3 regions of the Lactobacillus gallinarum genome follow, and region 3 is predicted to be linked to each of the others. Evidence: predicted binding sites of a transcription regulator. Region 3 holds the regulator's gene; each other region holds the start of a gene.
The links. The regulator NrdR, encoded in region 3, represses ribonucleotide reductase genes. The targets are predictions, from matches to a motif close to ACACNATATATNGTGT.
Positions count from the first base shown of each region.

Region 1: the regulator NrdR is predicted to act here: its motif matches at 1,962-1,977, upstream of pnuC (nicotinamide riboside transporter PnuC).
Region 2: the regulator NrdR is predicted to act here: its motif matches at 2,023-2,038, upstream of B5E95_RS07620 (deoxynucleoside kinase).

Region 1 covers NZ_NFKZ01000010.1:23,119-28,920, forward strand. Annotated here, with positions in the region: gene B5E95_RS05220 (exonuclease domain-containing protein) at 1-165, opposite strand, end outside; gene B5E95_RS05225 (SIR2 family NAD-dependent protein deacylase) at 174-974, opposite strand; gene pnuC (nicotinamide riboside transporter PnuC) at 1,188-1,925, opposite strand; gene B5E95_RS10765 (cell surface protein) at 2,200-4,131, shown strand; gene B5E95_RS05240 (hypothetical protein) at 4,193-4,483, shown strand; gene B5E95_RS05245 (PAS domain-containing protein) at 4,545-5,288, opposite strand; gene B5E95_RS05250 (ATP-binding cassette domain-containing protein) at 5,447-5,802, opposite strand, start outside.
Region 2 covers NZ_NFKZ01000023.1:6,828-12,629, reverse strand. Annotated here, with positions in the region: gene B5E95_RS07635 (ECF transporter S component) at 1-21, opposite strand, end outside; gene B5E95_RS07630 (aldo/keto reductase) at 128-955, opposite strand; gene nagB (glucosamine-6-phosphate deaminase) at 1,073-1,792, shown strand; gene B5E95_RS07620 (deoxynucleoside kinase) at 2,081-2,728, shown strand; gene B5E95_RS07615 (deoxynucleoside kinase) at 2,753-3,439, shown strand; gene B5E95_RS07610 (Cof-type HAD-IIB family hydrolase) at 3,487-4,287, opposite strand; gene B5E95_RS07605 (NCS2 family permease) at 4,511-5,802, shown strand, end outside.
Region 3 covers NZ_NFKZ01000007.1:61,102-66,903, reverse strand. Annotated here, with positions in the region: gene thrS (threonine--tRNA ligase) at 1-193, opposite strand, end outside; gene dnaI (primosomal protein DnaI) at 484-1,392, opposite strand; gene B5E95_RS04380 (replication initiation and membrane attachment family protein) at 1,424-2,755, opposite strand; gene nrdR (transcriptional regulator NrdR) at 2,758-3,225, opposite strand; gene coaE (dephospho-CoA kinase) at 3,228-3,830, opposite strand; gene mutM (DNA-formamidopyrimidine glycosylase) at 3,827-4,657, opposite strand; gene polA (DNA polymerase I) at 4,666-5,802, opposite strand, start outside.

The DNA of each region.
Region 1 (5,802 bases), on a different contig from region 3:
CCCACCAAGTTCGGTAATCCGATCACGGAAAGGACTAAGACCAGTTGTTTCAATATCAAGCATTGTGTAATTAGACAAAAAGTCTGGTTTTTCTTGTCCCTTTTGCCGGAGTTTATCTTGTGCACCATCTACATGCAAAACCCCGTTTTTTACGTAAATACTCATCGTTCACCCTATTTAGTTAAATTCATCAACATATCACGCGAGCTAGTTGCAAAGCCTGCTGATCTCTTCTTCAAATCATCTAGCATGTCTTCATCAGCCAAATCAGCTGCTACATACTTCCAATTTGGAAATTGTTCTACCAATTTAACCATTGGATCAAGAAGCTGTGGACTAGTCTCATCGACGCCAAGCTCTAAAACTACAACTTTCTTGTCTTCATTACCAGTTAAAAACCAACGAAAACGAGTATTAGCATCTGTATCAGGGAAGAAGTTAGCATTAAGCGGCATGTGCAACTCCATTGGACTGTTGCAATCTTCACATTTTGGCACTTCACCTTCACCCACTAAAAATTTTTTGACTACTTCACGATCATCTTTTTGTCCATGGTTAATACCACTAGAACATTGCATTCTGGTCCAATCGCCAAAGACATTGAAAATGTGATTCTCATTAAAACCAGCATTTTCAAAAAAGTGAGCAAAAGTACTAGTTGCAATAAAGTATTCCTTATCTTGCAAAAGTTTCTTTAAAGCTTGCATCGTTTCACCAGGTTCGTATTGAAGAGAATATTCATTCACCAATTCACTCCAAAAACTCCATTGTTCACTCCAAGATTCGAATTTCTTATCAAGGGCATCCCCAATTGTATGCACATCGTATTTGTCGGCAATTTTGCCAAACTGGTCATCGAAGTTTTCTTCACTTAAGATGTCCAATCCTTCTTCTTTAGCCATGCCATTACCTGCAGTAACGATCACTGCATCCGCATCTTTAATCCATTCTTTTACCTTAGTAAAATCTGCCATCTTTATCTCTTTTCTTATTTAGAATAACCGGTCAAACGTAATTGTCCATCGATGTATTCACCTAAGAACACATCATTGATTCCATTATAACCTGCAGCTTGTACTTCTTGCTCAAGCCATGCTTTTCATCCTGATTTTCTTATTCTTCAACTTTTTTGTTTAATTCTACCATAATAAAAAAGCAGCGTTTTTTGCGCTGCTTTTTAAATCTTATTATTTGGAAATTTCTTTAAGCCCAGCATGACGACGTCCCATGTTAAACCAAGGTGAAACGGTAAATGCCAAAACATCATTAATGACATAAATCAATGAGTTGATAGCCATAGCCAAGTTGGCATCACCTTGTGCGTAAGTGATTCCCCAAAGAACAAGTTGAAAGATACCACTTGCAGTCCACCAGAAGTATTGGTTGTTGTAACGCATGAAGCACATGATACCGGCAGTAAGTGAAATAGCAAAACTGATAGCATCAACCCAAGGACGTGGATCATTAGTGAACTTACCAATTAAGAAGCCTGATACTAAGTAAACAGCCAATGTACCAACGATAGCGATGATCCATTCTTTTGAGCCAAATTTTCTCAAATGGTTCTTAGTATCATTATTCCATGACTTTACTGACAAAATAACTGGTAAGTCCAAAGTTGCAATATAAGCAATTTGTTCAAAGATGGAAAGATAATTCTTAGCTGACCAACCTGCATAAATAAAGCAAGCTGCTGATACTAATCCTAACCATCCATTAATTGCCTTAGTAGCATTAATTGCCAATACACAAAGCGTACCTAATAAAGTACCAATAAAAGTAATTAAAGTTACGCTGGTAACCTTAGCTTGAATAAGTAATGCTAATTGAAAACCAAAAGCAAAAAACCATAAACAATAATTTTGTATTGGCCATCCCTTTAATTGATTAAATAGCCAAACGAAATAATTCTCGTGTCTTTCCATATAAACAAACTACTCCCTTTTTATTTTAGGTTCACAATACTATATATTGTGCCTTATCCGCTTTTTTTATTAAAAGCATCGTTATCTAGTATAGTGGACTCAAAATTAAATACAAGGATTGACATTTTTTTGATTTGCGTTAGTACCATAATTTTTTATTTGTTAAGTTTTTTTAAAGCGCTTTTATTTTTATTTTCATAAGTGACACTATGTCATATAATGCATACAAAAAAGAAAAAGAATATATTAATTATGTGCTACGGAGATACTAAAAATGTTCAAGACAAAGAAAACGCAATTTGCTATTCGCAAATTGGCTAAGGGTGCTGTTGCAGTGTTATTAAGTTTCGGCATACTAGCTGGTCCTAGTGCGCCAATTGTCTCAGCAGCCTCTGAAGCAATTCAAAATGAAATGACTGATGATACAACTTCAAATGAAGTAACAAGTGATACAACTTCAAATGAAGTAACAAGTGATACAACTTCAAATGAAGTAACAAGTGATACAACTTCAGTAGTAGAAGAAAATGTTCCTGTAGAAAATAATACAGCAAACACTTTAACTACTGATAATACTGAAGTTTCAGCTAATTACTCTGAAAATACTGAGCAACCAATTCAAACAGAAGAAGCTGAAAGTACTACTCCAGTTGAAGATATAAATTCAAAATCTGAAGAAAATGTATCTCAAAATAATAATATTAATACTTCTAAAGAAGGTACAAATAAAAAAGATAAACCAAATATCAATGAAATGACCAAGGAAGAATTGGCAAATCATATTAAAGATTTGGCAGATAAACATCCTTTAGGTATCGCTGGTATCTTCCATATTTTCGGTAATGAAGTGACCCAAAATGGTCATATTGCAGGTAATATTGCTGCAGATAAACTTTCTGGTACAAATTTTGGTACCAATTCAAATGCAACCAATAATTTAACCAACGGTGATATCCACTATGTTGGCAATCTCAATGGACTTAACAAAATCGATGGTGACAACAAAGTAGTCATCTTTGGACCAGACATTGAATACCGTTCATTTGAGAATGATGGAGCAATTGAAGTTAACTATGGAACTGCAGAAAAACCTGACTGGAGAAAAGTAGATATTTCTTATAACCACATTGTTCAAGCCGATCAAAAAATTGATATTCAAGGCGAACTAGATAAATTAAGTCAAAAGTCAGATAACTGGGCTAGTCAAGCACAGACCGAAGGAGTTAAAGCCGATTTTAATGATCTCAACAATAGTTGGATCGATGTTTCTGAGGCTATAAAGAATGCTGGCGACAGTAAGGAACCTATTTATGTAACAATTGATGCCGCACACCTTTCAGGCGACAAACGTAATATTACGATCAAAGGTATTCCTGCTGGTGCTGAAGCTCCAATGATTATTTTAAATGTAATTAATATTCAAGGTGGAGATTTAACAGTTCAAACTCACCTTGTACTGGAATATGCTGATGGTAATAATATTGGCGGTTCTTCTGAAACTCCAAATCAATTTAATAAATTGCTCTGGAACTTCGGTACAGATGTTAATAAATTACATTTTGCTGGAGACTACCATTTGGGAAGTATTCTAGCAACCAACGCTCATATTACAAATGCTGTTAACATTGACGGTAATATTATTGGTAACAAAGTTACTGTTAGTGGTGAAACAGACCGTTGGGACTTAACACCACCATTCGTAGAATTTGAAGAACCTGAAAAGCCTAAGCCGGAGCCTAAACCTGAACCTGAACCAGAGCCGGCGCCTGAAAATCCAACTCCAGATACTCCTGCTCCACAACCTAAACCAGAGGAAACTCCTGACAATACAGAAGATTTTACTCCTCCATTAACTGTAGATGTATCGGATCTAGATGGTACAGATGAAAATGAAACACCAGCTGGAGAAGAATCAACAGAAGAAGCTATTGCTCCACTTCCTGAAAATGTAATCGAAAAAAATCAAAAAGAAGTAACTTCTTCCAAGTTTATGGTAACTCCTACTGCTGTAAACGAGAAATCTAGTGAAACAACAACTAAACCGAAAGCAGAAGTAGAAAATGAAAATGTAACTGAAACCTCAAAAGAAGTTGGACTTCCAGAAACTGGTGAAGATAAGACTAACCTCATTACTACAGGCATTGTTTTAGCAAGTATTGCTGCAACAATCACGGCATTAGGCTCATTCATCAACAAGAAAAATTAACTAAAAATTACTGTTACTATAGATTTAAATGTAACCGCATTAATAAAGTGGAGGCTTTAATATGCTAAAAAGCGAACAAAATTCTTCTATTACTAAAAATATTAATTCAGCTAACTGTTTAGAGATTAATTATTACGATCCCTATGGTAATAAAGTTGGTGCATATTATTCTGCACCAGCTAATGCTGCAATATTTATTAGCAACAAAAGATTAAAAGAAATTATCGATTCAAATATTCCTGAAAATCATCAAATAGTTCCTTACTTTGCATATCCACAGCACGACATCACTAGCGATAACACTACTGAAGAAATAATGATTGCAGTAAAAGAAATCAATCCTATTAATTAACAAAAAACTCATCAATGATTCTAAAATTGAGTCAATTGATGAGTTTTTCTATTGATAAATATTAATGTTGTGAAGCACCTGTTGTAGTATCTGGTTCTTCTGTTTTTTTAGTTTTTTCTACCTTTTCAGCCTTAGTAGAAGCACCACTGACTGCATCTGGATCAGAATTTCTACGATAAGTTGCACCAGTTGTTGCGTCATCATCAACTACCAATTTTTGACCAGTAGTTTCACAGAAGTACTTAACTAATGGATACAAATCTTGTACCCATTCATAAATACCAGCATAGTTGCCGTTATCATCTTCCACACGCTTATAGTAGTGCAAAACCAACTGCTTTAAGTTACCGGTTGGCACGGGCATATAAACATCATCGTGACCATCTTGCTTTTCACGCAATGCATGAACAACCTTCTTAGCATTAGGAATAACGTCACGTACATCTGGGTGAACTGCACCCATGTTATCCCCAACTTGATCAGGAGTACGCTTAGCTTTCATCTTTGCATTTGGATTGACTGGACGGTTGTACCACAAGAATTGATTATTATCGTCAACAAAGGTCATTTCACCAATCGTATTACGAAGCATCCAATTCAATTGATTTACTGTCAAAAGACCTGAATCAAGCTTAACATAGTCATCACCTTCTGCAGCGTGAACCTTCTTAGCAGCCTTGTCTAACCAGTCAGGATCATTTTTATCGATACCTTCAACTGTATACCTAGACTTTCCTTTTGCTTCAAAGTCTTCTCTTAAATATTCATCAGAATTCATATTGTGTAACCATTTGGGCTCAGCCATAATTTCATCCCCCTAAAAGAATTATCATTGTTACTTTGATTATATAGTGGAAGTGGTTACATTTCAATAAAAGATATCATTTATAGGAATATTCTTTGTGTGAATATCATATATTAAATTATATAAATATTTACATAAAAATAAGGGATTAACACCCCTTACATCTTAGTTTCAACTGTATGCTTATCCAAATGAATAATTACATCAAACATAGCCTTTTCTTCTGGTGATATCTTGTGAGCCACCTCAAGTACAGCTACCTTAGGATTTTTAAGCAAGGTCTTGTGAATATCAAGTGACAGCTTAGGATCAAGCGCACTCGTTGCTTCATCAGCCAGTAAGATTGGTCTGCCAGAAAGCAGCGCACGTGCAATTTCTACTCTTTGAATTTGACCACCTGAAAGTTCACTACCGTTTTCACCGACTTGTTTGTCTAAGCCTTGTTCTTTCACCAGTTCATCAAGTCCTGCTTCATTAATTACTTGCTTCAATTGCTCATCACTAACTTGTCTTC
Region 2 (5,802 bases), on a different contig from region 3:
TCTCGTTTCTTCTCGTCTCATTTTTATCCCCAATTCATTAAAAAGATACTACTAATTAAACCATAGTCAGATTTTTTTCTCAGCAAAAAAGGCCTGTTTCACATGAAACAAGTCTTTTATTTTTTACTTAAATTACCGCTAAAGGAGTTTTCTCCGTTGGAATTGGAAAATCACTATTAATTAACCTTAACTCGTCATCAGTTAACTTTATTTCTTGAGCAGCAATATTTTCCTTCATGTGTTTAATACTGCTGCTTTTTGGAATGGCCAACACATTGCCATTGCGCAAAGTCCAAGCAAGCATAATTTGATGCGGTGTTACACCATGATCGCGAGCCACGATCTTCAAATTCTGCGTAATTCTAATCGTGTCTCCTGCTCCAGAATTAAACGGAGAATAACCAATAAAGCTGACGCCATGCTCTGTTTGCCAGTCTTGCAAATCAAACTCTGTGCCTCGTTCCTTAATATTATAGAGATCTTCGTTAGCAAAACATTCTGTTCCACCAGGCACACTAAATAATTCTTTCATATCAGACGTATCAAAGTTAGAAACGCCCCAGTGACGAATTAATCCTTCTTTTTGCAAAGCTTGCAAACCGCGAATCGTGTCTGATAAACGATGATTACCGCGCCAATGCAATAAATATAAATCTAAATAATCAGTACCTAATCTCTCTAAGCTAGCTTCCAGACTCTTTCTCTCTAGCTCAGGAGTCGCATGATAGGGATAGAATTTTGAAATTAAAAACAATTTATCACGATCGTAATCTTTAATTGCCTCGCCTATCAGCTCTTCACTTTTGCCATCACCATACATTTCTGCTGTATCGATAATGTTCAAGCCATTATCTAAACCATAGCGAATGGCCGCAATTTCATCTTTTTTATTTTTGGGATCTTCACCAATCCCCCAAGTACCTATACCTAAGCCTGTTAACTTTTCAAAATCCATCCGTATTCACTTCCTTTACTCAAATTTTAACATAGTTCTGTGATTTTCATTTTACCAATTGACAAAATGGTCTATTCCATTTTATAATGGACTAGACCAGTAAAGGAGGGCTTTAAAATGAAAATTATTGTTACTGAAAACAAAATTCAAGGTGGAGCAAAAGCATTCGAGATTTTTGAAAATGAAATCAAAAATGGTGCTAAAGTTTTAGGTTTAGCTACCGGTTCTACCCCTGAAACTCTTTATCAAAACTTTACTAACAGTGATCTTAACTGTTCAAACTTAATTAGCATTAACCTTGATGAATATGTTGGCTTAACACCTGATAATCCTCAAAGTTACCACTACTTCATGCGCAAGCACTTATTCGACAAAAAGCCTTTCAAGAAATCTTACGTTCCAGACGGCATGACTAAAGATGTTGCTGCTACTTGCAAAGAATACGATCAAATTATCAAAGATAATCCAATTGACGTGCAACTATTAGGTATCGGCCGTAACGGTCACATTGCCTTTAATGAACCTGGCACTCCATTTGACATTGGTACTCATGAAGTTAAGTTGACTGAAAATACAATCAAAGCTAACTCACGTTTCTTCGACAACGAAGATGAAGTACCTAAGAGTGCAATTTGTATGGGTAATGCCAACATTATGCAAGCCAAAAAAGTAGTATTAATGGCCTTCGGTGAAAAGAAAGCACAAGCAATCAAAGAAATGATTGAAGGACCAGTTACTGAACAAGTGCCTGCATCAATTTTACAAAAACATCCTGATGTAACTATCATCGTTGATAAGGCTGCAGCTCAAGAACTAGACGACAAATACAAGAACTAAATAACAATTTATCCCTAAAAATGAAAAGCTAGGCTTTCTACAATCGTAGAAGACCTAGCTATTTTTGTGAATTATACTTCACTAAATCGCATTTTTGCTCTAAATATTGAAGTATAATTCATTTTTTATAATTTCTCTGCTCTAATTGAATTATGTTTCATTCCTATCCGATTTTTCATTTCTACCCTTGACTTTTTCGTGTGAAACAGAATTAAAAAAGAGCTTGTGTGCCACAATATCTTGTATTAAACTTATTAATTGTCCAATATCTGGTATTTAAGAAAGAATGTGATTCAAGTTATTGTTTTAAGCGGGCCAATTGGAGCCGGGAAATCCAGTTTAACCAGTATTTTAGCAGAGCACTTAGGTACACAAGCATTTTACGAAGGCGTTGATAATAACCCTGTTTTGCCGCTTTATTATAAGGATATGAAGCGTTACACTTTTTTACTTAACACTTATTTGCTTAACCACCGTTTAGCTCAAATCAATCAAGCTATTCAAGATAAGAACAGCGTATCCGATCGTTCTATCTATGAAGATGCGCTTTTCTTCAAGATGAACGCTGACAGCAAGGTCGCAGATCCTACAGAATTTAAGATCTATGATGACTTGCTTGAAAACATGATGGAAGATACGCCAGGCAACCCAAGCAAGAAGCCTGATTTGCTTATCTACATCCATGTTTCACTTGATACCATGCTTAAGCGCATTAAAAAGCGTGGTCGTTCATTTGAACAAATCAGCACAGATCCAGGCTTGAAGGATTACTACGCTAGATTGCTCAGATACTATGAGCCTTGGTATGAACAATATGATGCTTCTCCTAAGATAGCTATTAATGGTGACAAACTTGATTTTGTTTCTAGCATGGATGCCCAAAGAGAAGTATTGAAGGAAATTGATGAGAAGTTGCACGAAATCGGTAACTTATAAGACTGAATAAAAAGAAGGAACGTGATGACAGTTATTGTTTTAAGCGGGCCAATTGGAGCCGGGAAATCCAGTTTAACAGGTATTTTATCCAAATATTTAGGTACTAAGCCATTTTATGAAAGTGTTGACGACAATCCAGTTCTGCCACTCTTTTATGCTGATCCTAAGAAATATGCTTTCTTATTGCAGGTATACTTCTTAAACACGCGTTTTCACAGCATTAAAGATGCTCTTACTGAAGATAATAATGTACTCGATCGTTCTATCTACGAAGATGCGCTCTTCTTCCAAATGAACGCTGACATTGGTCGTGCAACCTCAGAAGAAGTGGATACTTACTATGAACTTCTGCACAATATGATGAACGAGCTTGAAAGAATGCCTAAGAAGAATCCAGATTTGCTTGTTCATATTAATGTTTCATATGACACCATGATTAAACGGATTAAAAAGCGGGGTCGTCCATATGAACAATTGAGTTATGACTCAACTCTAGAAGACTACTATAAGCGTCTGCTTCGCTATTACAAGCCTTGGTATGAGAATTACGATTACTCACCAAAGATGGAAATCGATGGTGATAAACTAGATTTCATGGCTAATCCAGCCGACAGGCAAGTAGTCTTGAATCAAATCACAGACAAATTAAAAGAAATGGGAAAGCTTCCTGAAGATTGGAAAAAGCCAACAGATATCCAAATCGAAGCATAATTTCCCAGGAAATAATAAACCGCATAGAAATTCTATGCGGTTTTTCTTTATTCAAATTTTGCCAACGCTTCAGCAATTCCATCATGATTATTATCGAGCGTCACATGATCTAAGCCAATCTTCTCTTTTAATTCTACGGGTGCATTACCCATTAAAATTGGATGACCTACTTCTTCCAACATTTCTTCATCATTATAGTTATCACCTAAAGCAATGCAATCTTTTAGTGGTACCTTGTATTCTTTCGCTAAAATTGCTACTGCACTGGCCTTGCTTACGCCTTTTAGTACGACTTCTAGTAGTGTTCTTGAGGATCTGACAATGCTCAAATCTGGGAATTTTTTAATCAATTCTTTTTGCATACGATCAAGTTCTTCTGGTTTGCCCATGATCAAAGCTTTGTGTACGCCCTGCAATTGCTCAATTTGATCAACAGTAACCGGAGTGGCCTTAACATCGACAATTTTCTCTTCATGTTCAACCAGCGGACTCTTTTCTTTAGCGCAATACCACACATAGCCGCTATAGATATTCCAAGCCGAGCCATTATTTTGCTTTTCAACATAATGGCAAATTTCTGCTGCTTCTTTTGCATTAAAAAAGCGCGTAATTAATGCTCTGCCTGTTTCATCTAGTGCTAATGCGCCATTATAGGCAATCATCGGAAAAACTGTCAGGATCTGTCCTACCGCTGTCATAATTCCCTTAGGCAGGCGAGCTGAAGCTGGTATAAAGATATTGCCAGCAATAATCTGATGCCTAATTGCATCACGCGTTTTAGGCGTTACCTTCAATTCATCGTTAATTAATGTGCCATCGATATCTGAAAAAATAAGTTTTGCGGACATTTTTTCACCCTTAATCTCTTTAATCTATGTAATTAAGAATAATGCTAAAAAACTGATAATGAAAGTAATTTGGTGCTTAAAGTCTATCTCTGTACAGCAAATTATAATGAATCAGTATAATCTCTTGACAATAATTCGTGTTTACAAATTTAATTATGAATGCTAAAGTATAATAGTTGCTTTCAGAAAGCAAAAACACGAACAATTCTTTGGAGAGAGTTTTATGAATTTTATTAGGAAATATTTTCAACTAGATAAATACAATACCAGCATTAAAGTCGAATTTATTGCTGGTTTGACTACTTTCATTAGTATGTCATACATTTTGTTTGTTAACCCTAGCGTTTTAGGTGCCAGTGGCATGAACACAGGTGCTGTCTTTACTGCTACTGCTTTAGCCAGTGCGCTTGGTACTGCAATCATGGGTATTGTTGCTAACTACCCAATTGGTGAAGCTCCTGCTCTTGGTATTAACGCATTCTTCGCTTACACCGTTTGTGTGGGGATGCATGTTTCATGGCAAACTGCTTTAGCCAGCGTTTTCGTTGCATCAATCATCTTTATTTTGATCACTCTGTTCAAATTACGTGAGAAGATCATTGATTCAATTCCAGCTGACTTAAAGTTTGCTATCTCATCAGGTATCGGTTTGTTCATTGCCTTCTTAGGTTTACAAAACGGTAAGTTAATCGTCGCAAATAAATCAACTTTGGTTGGCTTAGGCTCACTTCACGATCCACTTATTTGGATCACCATCTTTGGTTTGCTTGTAACTGTTATCTTGATGATTTTGGGCGTTCCAGGTGCGATCTTCATCGGTATGGTTTTGGCCGCTATTTTCGGTATTTGTACTGGTCAAATTGCATTGCCACACAAGGTGATCTCAACTGCTCCAAGTTTGGCTCCAACTTTTGGTCAAGCTATCTTCCACGTTAAGGATATTAATTCCGTTCAAATGTGGGTTGTTGTCTTAACCTTCTTACTTGTTACTTTCTTCGATACTGCTGGTACTTTGATCGGTTTGGCTCAACAAGCCGGCTTTATGAAGAACAACAAGATGCCACGTGTTGGTAAAGCTTTAGCTGCCGACTCAAGTGCGATGGCTGTTGGTTCAATTCTTGGTACTTCACCAGTTGGTGCGTTCGTTGAATCAAGTGCCGGCATTGCCGTTGGTGGTAGAACTGGTTTGACTGCCGTCTTTGTAGCAATCTTCTTCTTGATCTCAATGATCTTCAGTCCACTTTTGGGCGTGTTCACTAGTCAAGTTACTGCACCAGCTTTGATTATCGTTGGTGTCTTGATGGCACAAAATACTGCTCATATTCACTGGAACAAGTTAGAAATTGCGGTTCCCGCATTCCTTATTATTTTAGGTATGCCACTTACCTACTCAATTTCTGATGGTTTGTCATGGGGGATGATTTCTTACCCAATCTGCATGCTTGCAGCTAAACGTGGTAAAGAAATCAGCCCGATGATGTGGGTACTGTTCTTCGTATTCATTATCTTCTTGTG
Region 3 (5,802 bases):
CTTTATCAGTAATAATAGCAACTTCGCTATCACTATCAAGCTTGAAGTCAAGTGGCTTAATTTCACCATTAACCTTACCAGCAACAGCAGCTTTACCAAGTGAAGTTGCAATGTTGTGAGCTAAGTCAGCAATAGTTAAACTTTCTTCAAAAACTTTCTTTGAGCCATCAGGCAAAGTGATTGAAAAACTCATATTTTCCTCCAGAAAAAATATAATAAAAAAAGTCCCAGTGCGAGAATGCACTGGGACGTTAATTAGCGTGGTTCCACCCAAAATTCAGGTTAGCGTAATCTAACCTCTTTACGGATTGATAAAGGCATCCAACCTAATATTAATAACTTTGGGAATAAGCGATTGGGGTAACTTTCTAATGAAGAACTTCCAGAACAAGGTTCTTCTCTCTGAATCGAAAGCTATCATGTCTCGCTTAATTAACTCTCATTATACGCACGAAACTTTTAGATGCAAGACCTTTTTTAAAATTAATGCAAAGAATTTCTTCGATCGGGTCCAGAAACCACAACTTCTTTAGCTAAAAAACGTACTCGCTGCATAAGTCTCCTAGCCTTTACTGGATCAGTCGCATTACGTGTTTCTTCAAAATGAGATTCTAATGCTTCCATATCAAGATTAGATGAGAAAAATGTTGGTAAAACATTATCCATCCGAGCTTGTAAAATTACACCCAATACGTCATCTCGTGACCATTGACTAAGACTCTCAGCACCAATATCATCTAAAATCAATAAATCACATTCAGACAAACGGCGAATTTCACTTTGCAAACTATTGTCGTCAAAATGACTTGCTAATCCGGCTATAAAAGTTGGCACATGCAAGAACACAACATTTTTATTCATGTTCGTGACCACATAATTAGCTAATCCCGCTAAAATATATGTCTTACCAACACCAAAATCACCTGACAAATATAGTCCCTGAATATGCGGATTTTGCTTATATTTTCTTAAAAAGTCGTAGATCAAAGTTAAAACTTGTTTACGATCATCATTTACATCAATTTCACTCAAACTCACATCATGAAGACGAGTCGGAACATCGATTAGTTGTAATCTTCGCTCGGCAGCTTGCTTGCGATCTTGAGCTAATTTTGCCTTAGTTGGCACATACCGAATATCAATTACTTTACCATTCAAAAATAATTGGGGAGCATACCCTGCCATCACCTTACTCGCAGTATGCTTTTGAGAATAATACTCATACAAGTTAGATATACTATTTCGAATCATCTTTTGATCAATTTTATCTGCATTTGCATGAATAAATGACTGCACATCAGGATCACGCAAGGCTTGTTCTATCAAAGATTGTTCATCACCCAGATTACGCTCTTTTACAATCTTTTTAATTACATTGCCAATTGGCTCCATTTTTTCACCTACTTCCAATTATCTTTGAATCCTATTTATTATTTAAATCTTTAAATAAATTCTTCAATTGCTCGGTAGAAATGCCAGCATCCCTATCAGCCTTTTTCTTACTCCAATCAGTGCCTTTTTCGACTCGCTTTTGATAAGTTCGAACAAATTTTTTCTTACCAAAGCTATTGCGCCGCTTTTTCACATATTGCAAAGCCTGTACGGCTGTAGCCACGCCATGTTGCAGCCAGTCATTGGCAATCTTATAAGCCAAATTAGAACTAACTACTGTGTCATAAGTAAGACATGTATAGGTCAAAATGTTGATTAAGTCTTCAGGCAACCCATACTGGGTGTGCAAATTATTAATAATCTGCTTCTCATTGGCACTAGTTATACCGCCTTTTTGCGTTTTTATTTTATACAAAAATTCAGCGGGTGAACTCTCATTAGCTGCTTTTAACAGCTTTTTATCATGGTCATCCATATCTTTAATCACAGCTAATGCCTTTTTTTGCCCTTCATTTAACTGCTTTTGTACATTTTCTCTAGTATTAGCCCTCTTATAATTTTCCGCTAAAGTATTGCTAATGTCATGCATATTTAAGCTATATGAGCCATGAAGACATGGCAAGCTTTCATCCACAAATTCTTTTTCTGATAAGCCATACGTTTGGATTAAACCACGAATTTGATCTTTATTAAGGTCAATTTCACTAGCTGGAATTTGATAGCGATTATACTCCTGCTTGATAAAATCCCAATCAATACTATCGTGATCATTCACCTTGGCAGTTTCAACTTCATGAATCTTATTTTCTTGTGCGGCTTGAACCACATCACTAGACGGAGTGATTGCTTCATCCCCAGGTAAACGAAAAACATCAAAAAAGTTTGCTGACACGTCTTTAGCATTTTTAATAGGTTTTTCTCTTAATTTTGCTTCTTGAGCAAAAGCATGACTTAAATCATGAAAGGTTGATACACCAACCTTTTCTTTTAATAAACTAGCTAAAAGTGGCGTCGCAAAAAATTTGTCTGCAGCTGGAACTTGCAGCAATTTAAAAACTAAAACATTATTGAATACATTATTAGACAAAAGTGTTTGGACTAATCCCACAGCCTCTAATTTATGCAATGAATCAAATAATTGTTTCAAGCTGCAATCCAATTGCTCTTGCAATGAATATATCCCCTTCGAGTCGGAAATTATGCCATACGGATCATAATTTTGAATCAAAGTCTGATATAGCGCTACTGCTACTGCACCTACTAACGGTTGATATAATTTGATTAAAACTTTTTCATCTTCGGGAAAAAGCTTCACACGATTGGCTACATAATAAAGATGTTTGGGATCAGACGTCTCAAACATGACTAATTGCCCTTACCTTTCTTAGCCATCATGTCTTCCATAGTCTTCATGAAGCTAGACATATCTTTAAATTCACGATAAATAGATGCAAAACGAATGTAAGCCACATCATCAAGATCAGCCAATTCATCCATAACGTATTGACCAATCTTCTTAGATGAAATTTCACTAATGCCTTGCTTTCTTACTTTATTTTCAACATGATCAACCAATTGCTCAAATTGCTCACTGCTAATTGGTCGTTTCTGTCCTGCAGCCATTACACCATGCAAGATTTTCTTGCGATTAAATGGTTCACGCGTACCGTCATTTTTAATTACAAGTAACGGAGCTGTTTCTACTCTTTCAAAAGTTGTAAAACGAAAACCACAATTTTCACACTCTCTGCGTCGTCTGATTGCACGGTTTTCATCACTAGGACGTGAATCAATAACGCGGGAGGCATTTTGATGACAATTTGGACATTCCATAGCTATCCCTCTTCTTTGATCTTAATTAATATCTGTTCTAGTTTATTTTCTAATTCTTTTATTGTACCAGTATTTGCCACTACAAAATCGGCCATTTTTTCTTTTTCAGCTAATGGCATCTGACTATTAATCCGCATTCTTGCTTCCTCGTCAGATAGATTATTACGCTTTTTTAAACGTTCAATCTGTAATTGCTCAGGAAGGGTAATCACTAAAACTCCATTAGCTACATGTTTTTTATCCAATCCCGCTTCAAAATACACTGGTGCATCTAAAATAACAAGAGCAAAATTCTGATATTCTTTTATCTTTGCTACTGTTTTATCGAAAATTAACGGATGCGTCAACTGATTTAATTCAGACAAGGCTCTTTTATTACTAAAAACTAATTGCCCTAATTTTTTACGATTTATTGTTTGGTCTGAATTTAAATATTCTACCCCAAAATGATCTTTAATCGCTTGCCAAGATGCATTGCCGGGTTTCATCAGTTCGTGGGCAATTTGATCACAGTCAATAATCGGAATGTTTTTCTTTTTAAAAAAATCATCAGCAGTACTTTTACCGGTGGCAATTCCACCTGTTAATGCTAAGACATAACTCATTTATAAATCACCTGACAATGAGGACAAAAAGTGGTTCCCCGACCATTAACCTTAATTTTTTCAAATTTAGTACCACAAACTGGGCAGGGCTCACCTACATGACCGTAAACTTGCAATTTACTTTGAAAGCCACCAACTTGTCCATTCGCATTCAAAAAGGAATGAACTGTAGTACCTTGCAGCTTAATTGCTTCGGCAATAATTTTATTAATCTGATCATGTAATTCAGATACTTTTTCCACAGGAATTTTATTGGCCTGACTTAAAGGATGAATCTTGGTTCGCCAAAGAACCTCATCAACATAAATATTACCTAGACCAGCTACTACTGATTGATCAAGCAAAGTGTTTTTGATATTTTTCTTCTTACGCTTTAAGCCATTAATTAAATATTCTGAAGTAAATTTAGAACTATTTGGTTCTACTCCAAGCTTACCAATCCCTGTAGTTTGTCTTTCGGTGCCAGTTAAAATTAGCTGCATCCGCCCAAATTTGCGCACATCATTATACCGCAACGCTGTTCCATCAGTAAAAACAAACTCAACGTGATCGTGTTTATCCTTAGGCGTTTCCGGCGCAGTTAAATGATACTTTCCTTCCATTCGCAAATGAGAAACAATCGTTAAATTATCACTCAAGCGAATAAGCAAATACTTGGCGTAGCGATCAATATCGATAATCTTTTTACCAGGCAATTCAGATAAAAATTTTTCATGATCAGTCGCCACAATTTTTGGATACCACAAAATCACTTTTTTAATAGTTTTTCCCTTAACTAAAGGAAGCAGCGTTCTTCGAACTGTTTCAACTTCAGGCATTTCAGGCATTTTATCACCTACTTTGCATCATACCAATTGTGTCCCCAGCCAGAATCAGCAATTAGTGGCACATCAAGCTTAACAGCTGATTGCATTACTTCAGGCACAATCTTTTTAATTGTTTCTAGCTCATCTTTTGGTACATCAAAAATCAATTCATCGTGTACCTGCACTACCATTTTAGTCTTCAAATGTAGTTCATCTAACTTCTTTTGCATGTTAATCATTGCAATTTTAATAATATCGGCAGCTGAACCTTGAATTGGTGAATTAATAGCAGTTCTTTCAGCAAAGGCACGAACGGTGTACTTCTTAGCGTGAATATCTGGCAAGTATCTGCGACGGTGCATGATTGTTTCGGCATAGCCCTTGTCACGCGCTTCTTGTACTGCTTTATTCATGTAATCCTTGATTTGAGGATATTGTTCGAAGTAGTTGTCGATAAATTCTTGAGCACGTTTTCTAGAAATGCCTAAGTTCTTGGACAAACCGTAATCGGAAATACCATAAACGATACCGAAGTTAACAGCCTTAGCGTGACGACGCATCAGTGGCGTTACTTCATCTGGAGAATCTAAATGGAAGATCTTCATCGCAGTATGGGAGTGAATATCATAACCGGTCTTGAAGGCTTCTTGCATGTTTTGATCGCCCGAAACGTGAGCTAAAACACGAAGTTCAACTTGTGAGTAGTCGCAAGAGAAAATGTAGCCGTCTGGTTCACTTGGCACGAAAGCTTTTCTGATTTGCTTTCCTTCTTCGGTGCGGGTAGGGATATTTTGCAAGTTAGGATCCACACTAGAAAGTCGACCAGTCGCAGTCAAGGTTTGCAAGTAACGCGTGTGAACACGGCCATCTGGTTGGATAACGTCAAGCAGACCCTTTACATAGGTAGATTGAATCTTGGCAATTTGACGGTAATCCAAAATTTCACTAACGATTGGACTTTGCGTCTTTAATTGATCCAAAACTTCAACTGAAGTTGAGTAACCAGTCTTGGTCTTCTTGATGACTGGCAAACCAAGCTTTTCAAACAAAATGTGACCTAATTGCTTAGGTGAATTCAAATTGAACTTTTCACCAGCTTGGTCATAAATCTTGTCTTCGAGTTCCTTCAATTTAACGGCAAATTCATTTTGCAGTTGAATTAAAGT